DNA from 2 places in the Vibrio spartinae genome. Region 1 is predicted to be linked to the other one. Evidence: predicted binding sites of a transcription regulator. Region 1 holds the regulator's gene; the other holds the start of a gene.
What was found. Region 1 encodes MetJ, which represses methionine synthesis genes. Its sites were predicted from a motif close to TTAGACNTNTANANGTCTAA; they were not measured.
Positions count from the first base shown of each region.

Region 2: metN (methionine ABC transporter ATP-binding protein MetN) is a predicted target of MetJ. The motif match lies at 2,532-2,551, and genes of this name have one in related genera.

Region 1 is NZ_AP024907.1:316,521-320,091, reverse strand. It holds gene OCU60_RS01365 (malic enzyme-like NAD(P)-binding protein) at 1-38, shown strand, start outside; gene OCU60_RS01360 (glutathione S-transferase) at 126-776, opposite strand; gene metJ (met regulon transcriptional regulator MetJ) at 939-1,256, opposite strand; gene OCU60_RS01350 (O-succinylhomoserine (thiol)-lyase) at 1,470-2,636, shown strand; gene OCU60_RS01345 (bifunctional aspartate kinase/homoserine dehydrogenase II) at 2,636-3,571, shown strand, end outside.
Region 2 is NZ_AP024907.1:1,039,900-1,043,470, forward strand. It holds gene OCU60_RS04850 (MetQ/NlpA family lipoprotein) at 1-589, opposite strand, end outside; gene OCU60_RS04855 (methionine ABC transporter permease) at 662-1,339, opposite strand; gene metN (methionine ABC transporter ATP-binding protein MetN) at 1,329-2,363, opposite strand; gene gmhB (D-glycero-beta-D-manno-heptose 1,7-bisphosphate 7-phosphatase) at 2,687-3,235, shown strand; tRNA gene OCU60_RS04870 (tRNA-Tyr) at 3,455-3,539, opposite strand.

The DNA.
Region 1 (3,571 bases):
CTCGGATTTCAATGCCTGAAGGCTACATGCAAGATTAATCCAACACACTGGCAGAACATCACGGATACAAAAAGAGGATACACATCGTGTATCCTCTTTTTATTACTTGCATTTAAACATTTGATTCAACTAGGTATTTTTTGCAATGCTTGCTGATAGCTTGCCAGTTGGGCAACCTGTTGATTATAGCGTTGAATATTAGGATAGACAGACAAATCCGCCCGCATATCGGCAAGTTGTAATACCAAATGCATCTGAAAGTCGGCACCACTGAGTTTCTCTCCGGCAAACCATGAACGTTGCGCAAGCGTATCATCGATATAACGCAAGAAAGTAGACACACGAGGCTCAATCACTATCTGATCCATTTTGTTGAGAAAAGAACCAATCAGCGGACGCAGCAAGAATGGGAGTTTTTCTCTCGACTTAATAAAGATCAGCCGCATCACCAGCCACATCATGAAAGAACCTTCAGCGGCATGTAACCAGTAGCGGTAATCCAGTAATGCCTGCCCTGATTCAGGCCGGAAACGATGTTGATGATCATAGGTATCGATCAGATACTCGATAATGGCACCTGACTCGGCAATGGTTTGTTCGCCATCAACAATCATCGGAGATTTACCTAACGGATGAACCGCCTTCAAAGACTCCGGTGCTCCCCAAGTCTTTGGGTCTCGACTATAATGAACAATCTCATATTCGAGTTCGAGCGCTTCCAACAACCAGACCACACGTAATGCCCGAGACTGTTCAAGGTAGTGAACATAGATCATATCAGACGTTCCTTATCTGCAAAGGAAACAACCCCTCTTGTGCATTGTTCCCTTTCTAAAAAGAAATTGATTTCATATTCGCTTGCGGTTAAATCAATTCGTTCAAATCAGCCAGCATGACAAAAAATACTTTATCTGTCTGCGAAGTCAGGCACCTGCGAATTAATCATCATAAGATTCAAATTCAATGCCCATCTCAGTCATGATTGCTTTTGCTTCAGTTGGAATATCATCCGGGCGATCTTTACGCAGATCTTCATCCGTCGGCAAAGGCTGACCCGTATACGCATGCAAAAATGCCTCACATAACAGCTCACTATTTGTGGCATGACGTAAATTATTGATCTGGCGTCTTGTCCGTTCATCAGTCAATACTTTGAGAACTTTCAATGGGATAGAAACCGTAATTTTCTTGACCTGCTCGTTTTTCTTACCATGCTCAGCATAAGGACTTATGTATTCACCATTCCAATCAGCCATTGCTTCCCCTCATTGCCGGAATTCGTCATTATTATCAAAAAAAGTAGGTGTTAATTTTAGCTTTATTTACTGCTACAAGCAAAGACATATAGACGTCTAGAAGTATTGACGTCCCATTAAAAAATCAGTAAAGTGAACCATCATGTCCAATCCGTGTCGATTGAGATTTTCAGTCATGAACGACATCTGTCATCAAGTAGGAAGGAATCACATATGAGCACTCGTAAACAGGCAACCATCGCCGTTCGAACGGGTATTGAGTCAGACACGCAGTACCATGCTGTCGTTCCACCGATTTATCTCTCAACGAATTATGGATTTCCGGCGTTCGGTGAAGTCCCTCAGTACGATTATACCCGTTCCGGTAATCCGAACCGTGGACTGCTGGAACAAGCACTTTACGAACTGGAAGGTGGTCAGGGAGCCGTAATCACCAACTGCGGTACATCAGCGCTTAATCTATGGGTTTCTGCCTTTATCGGCCCCGATGATCTCATCGTCGCACCGAATGATTGTTATGGCGGCACATACCGTTTATTCAATACCCGCGCCAATAAAGGTGACTTCCGGGTGTTATTCGTTGATCAATGCGACGATGCTGCGCTCACTGAAGCCTTAGCCCAGAAACCTAAACTCATTTTGCTGGAAACACCATCCAACCCGCTTGTCCGGGTCGTTGATATCGAAAAAATCTGTCAGCAGGCAAAGCAGGTCGGTGCTTTAGTCGCTGTTGATAATACCTTCCTGACCCCAGTCTACCAACAACCTTTATCGCTGGGCGCTGACTTTGTGATCCATTCGACGACAAAGTATATCAATGGCCACTCTGATGTGATTGGCGGCGTAATTATCAGCAAAACCAAAGCGCACGCTGAACAGCTTTCTTGGTGGGCCAACTGTATCGGAGCCTCCGGTACCCCATTCGATAGTTATATGACACTCAGAGGGCTACGCACCTTGAGCGCAAGAATGCGTTGCCATGAAGAAAGCTCACTGAAAATTCTCGCTTACTTGCAGTCTCAGACGCTGATCGGAACCATTTATCATCCGAGTTTACCGACTCATCCCGGTCATGACATTGCGCAAAAGCAGCAAAGCGGATTTGGTTCGATGCTCAGCTTTGAATTTGTGGGGAGCTATGAAGAGCTGCAACAATTTGTGAGCCGGCTCAATCTGTTTTCATTAGCGGAGTCACTCGGTGGTGTCGAAAGTTTAATTTGTCACCCGGCAACGATGACCCATCGTGCGATGGGTGAGGAAGCACTCCACAAAGCCGGTATTACTCTACAATTATTACGGCTCTCGGTCGGCTTAGAAGATGTCGATGACTTGATTGCCGATCTGGATCAATCCCTAAATTGGGTAAAGGAGAATCGTTGATGACCACCGTACGCCACCTCCATAAATTCGGAGGAAGTAGTCTGGCTGATCCGGCATGTTATCGCCGCGTTGCTCAAATTCTCAAAGAGTATTCGCAAAGTCACGACCTAGTTGTGGTTTCTGCAGCGGGCAAAACAACCAATCAACTCATTGCTTTTATTGAGAATCTAACCGTCAAACCGCAACAGGCCCAAGCAATTTTGGGTCAGATTCAACAGTTTCAACACCAGTTAATTGCAGACTTGCTCGAAGGAGAAGCCGCTCAAGCACTGACGAACCGAGTGAGTGATGAGTGCATGATCCTCGCTGAACTCAGTGCCCCACTAAGTGCCGCCCAACAGGCATTCGTATTAGCTCATGGTGAGATGTGGTCATCCCGTTTAATGGCAGCGTTACTCAACCAGCAAGGATTAATGGCGATTGCACAAGACGCCAGAGCATTTTTACGCGCTCACCGAGAGACCCAACCGGAAATCGACCGTGCCCAGTCTTATCCGCTATTGAAGGAAATTCTGGCTCAACATGGTCATCAACGGATCGTGATCACTGGATTCATCGCTCAAGACGAAGCCGGAGAAACCGTGCTGCTGGGGCGGAATGGTTCCGATTACTCAGCGACCATTATTGGTGCACTGGCAGAAGTCGAGCGGGTAACAATTTGGAGTGATGTCGCCGGTGTCTACAGTGCAGACCCGAGAGTCGTCACTGATGCCTGCCTGCTGCCGCTCCTTCGTCTGGATGAAGCCAGCGAACTGGCTCGCCTCGCTGCACCCGTCTTACACAGCCGGACATTACAGCCGGTAGCGCAAAGTGCGATTGATCTGCATCTCCGGTGTAGCTATGACCCTGAAGCCGGATCAACCCATATCGAACGGGTACTTGCTTCAGGACGGGGTGCCAAAATCATCACGTCTTTGGATGAAGTCTTACTGATT
Region 2 (3,571 bases), 720 kb from region 1:
CAATGGCCACATCATCCAGTGAACGAGGCAGTTGTGCTGCGTCTAATTCCAGGATTTCTAACTGCTTCGGATTTTTCACAATATCTTGTACGGTTGCTTTCAAACCAACGCCATCGCGTAAGGTAATCAGACCTTGCTGCTGAAGGAGGATCAGTGAGCGACCGAGGTTGGTTGGATCATTTGGTACAGCAATCCGATCACCTTCTTTCAGCGCATCAACTGATTTGATTCTTTTGGAGTATCCTGCAATCGGATAAACAAATGTATTACCAGCAATCTTTAATTTGTAACCCCGATCGGCAATTTGCTGATCCAGATACGGTTTGTGCTGGAATGCGTTGACATCAACAGAACCATCATCCAGTGCTGCATTGGGCGTCACATAATCGGTGAATGTGACCAGTTCTACATCAAGATTGTATTTATCTTTTGCCACTTTTTTAGCGACTTCGGCAACTTGTGCTTCTGCACCGGCAATGACACCCACTTTGATTTTGTTATTATCGGCAGTTTTATCACCACAGCCGGCCAGCACCAGTGCGGAAGCTGCCGTAGCAATCGTGAGTAACCCCTTTAGACTTAATTTCATAAACTTCTCCTTGGCTTAATCCTGAGTGATGATCATCGATCATCGATGTTTTTATTGTTTAGCTATGGTTGCTTATCTATGGTCAACCCTGCGTACGATGGCATCACCAATGGACTGAATAATCTGAACAAGAACAATGAGCATCACGACAGTCACAGCCATGACAGTAATATCATAACGGTAGAAACCATAACGAATCGCCACATCACCGAGGCCACCACCACCAACGGTTCCTGCCATTGCTGAGTAACTCACCAGTGTCACCAGCGTAATGGTGACGGCGTTAAGAATCGTTGGCATCGCTTCCGGTAACAGAACTTTGGCGATAATTTGCAGCGGTTTCGCTCCCATGGCTTGGGCTGCTTCAACGAGACCGGCAGGGACTTCCAGCAGGGCACCTTCAATCAGTCGGGCAACAAATGGAATCGCGCCGATGGTCAATGGCACGATTGCTGCTGTTGTGCCGATAAACGTGCCGATCAATAGTTTGGTTAACGGGATAATCGCGACCATCAAGACCAAAAACGGCACCGAGCGGCCAATGTTGACCACTGCGCCTAAAACACGGTTAAAGCGTCGGTTTTCCATTAATCCCCTCGGTTTCGTGATATGCAGGATAACACCGAGTGGAATGCCGACGAGAAAGCCGACCAAACCTGAGATCGCAACCATATAGACCGTTTGCCAAGTTGCATTCAAAATCAGATGACTGTTTTGACTGACCCAGTCAACGATGAGGTTAATTGACATATCCAAGGACCTCTACTTTTACATGCTGTGAACGGAGATATTCGATTGCGGCTTGAGTGAGTGCATCTTCTCCAAAGAGTTCTGCGACCAACATGCCGAATTTAACACCGCCGGCATAATCGAGATCAGAACTGAGAATATTCACATCCACATTAAAATCCCGTGAGATATGTGAAACCAACGGGGCATCAACCGTGGCACCGGTAAACTCCATTCGAACGAGTGGATAGCCACTCGGAATGCGTTCCGGATGAAGACGACTTTCATAATCTTCCGGAATCGATAAATCCAGTGTTGAACGAATAAACTGGTGAGCGAGTTCTGTTTTCGGATGGGCAAAAATATCGCTGATACTGCCTTTTTCAACCAACTCACCGTCGCCGATGATTGCGACTTCGTGACAGATACTTTTAACGACATCCATTTCATGCGTAATCAGCAAAATCGTGATATCTAACTGGCGATTAATCTGTTTGAGCAGTTGTAAAATCGATTGGGTCGTGGCCGGATCCAGTGCACTGGTGGCTTCATCACATAGCAGCACTTTGGGGTCACTCGCCAATGCGCGCGCAATGGCGACGCGCTGTTTTTGCCCGCCACTGAGGTTGGATGGATAGGCTTGTTTCTTGTCGTCAAGGCCGACAAGTGTCAGCAATTTATCCACTTTATTATGGATATATTGCTGATTATGACCCGCAAGTTCTAGCGGCAGGGCAATATTGTCAAATACAGTTCGGGATGATAACAGATTAAAATGCTGGAAGATCATACCGATATTGCGTCTGGCCTGACAGAGCTGAGCTGCGCTCAATTTGGTCAGGTCAACACCGTCAACAATGACTTCACCACTTGTGGGGGATTCCAGCATATTGACACAGCGTATCAGCGTACTTTTCCCTGCACCGGAAGAGCCGATTACCCCAAAAATAGCCCCTTGCCGGATATGGAGATTAATGTCTTTCAGAGCGAGTATTTGATTATCGCCTTGACCGAACATTTTATTGACGTGATTTATTTCAATCATTAGAAACCCTGACTAGGACGTACTTTAGTTTATTAATTGAATTCCGCCTCAGATGACGAATTGCATGCTAAGGCATGGTGTGTTGAGAGATGATATCGTATTCAACCAGAACAACACCTGCGATTTGGTAGTGGATGCTATGGCTTCATGATAATGAAGTCAATCATTTTCGACGTCTAGACGTCTAAAAGGACCATTGTCGTCATTTGTGCGGAAAAAAGCAATCAAAAAACTGAAACGCGATACAAAGGGGATTTGGGTGTATCTCCGGCAGTGAGTTTGAGTATAATAACCCACATTAATTAGTCGGATGGGGTAAAGCTTTGGCTAAACCAGCAGTGTTTCTGGATCGCGATGGTGTGATCAATATTGATAGTGATTATGTTCATGATGAACATGATTTCCACTTCATTGATGGGATTTTTGAGGCAACAAAACGCTTGAAGGATATGGGATATCTTTTAGTGGTCGTCACCAATCAAGCGGGGATCGCGCGAGGTTTGTTTAGCGAAGATCGCTTTTTGAGCCTGACTCAGTGGATGGATTGGAATTTCATTGATCACGCGGTCGAGTTGGATGGGATTTATTATTGTCCTCACCATCCAGAACATGGTCTCGGTAAATATAAGCAGGACTGCGATTGCCGAAAACCCCAGCCCGGTATGTTTATCTCGGCGCGTGATTTTCTCGACATCGATATGGCAAATTCGGTGATGGTTGGTGATAAACCATCAGACTTGATTGCCGCTCAGGCCGCAGGAGTTGGCACTTCAATTTTGGTTCGCACCGGAAAACCAGTGACTGAAGATGGGGAATCACTTGCCGATGTGGTTCTTGATAGCATCAAAGATGTACCAGCCTATCTGGCGTGATGGCTTGTTATCCGGACGCGGGACAGAAAAATTGAGTTGATATCATATTGAATGTCATAAAGCGGGGAGGCGATTGATTCGTTCGTGTCTCTTTGCTGGCATTTATCGCAGTATGAGGTCGGTATTGAATCTGGCATCGCCACAGTCATTCAATCCGATGTGGGTGAATTGCCTGAATAAAGATAGAAAAAAAGCCAGCGATATGCTGGCTTTTCTATATGGTGGAGGGGGACGGATTCGAACCATCGAAGGCGGAGCCGGCAGATTTACAGTCTGCTCCCTTTGGCCACTCGGGAACCCCTCCAGAGTTTTGTTCATGCCTGAATCAGATCAACA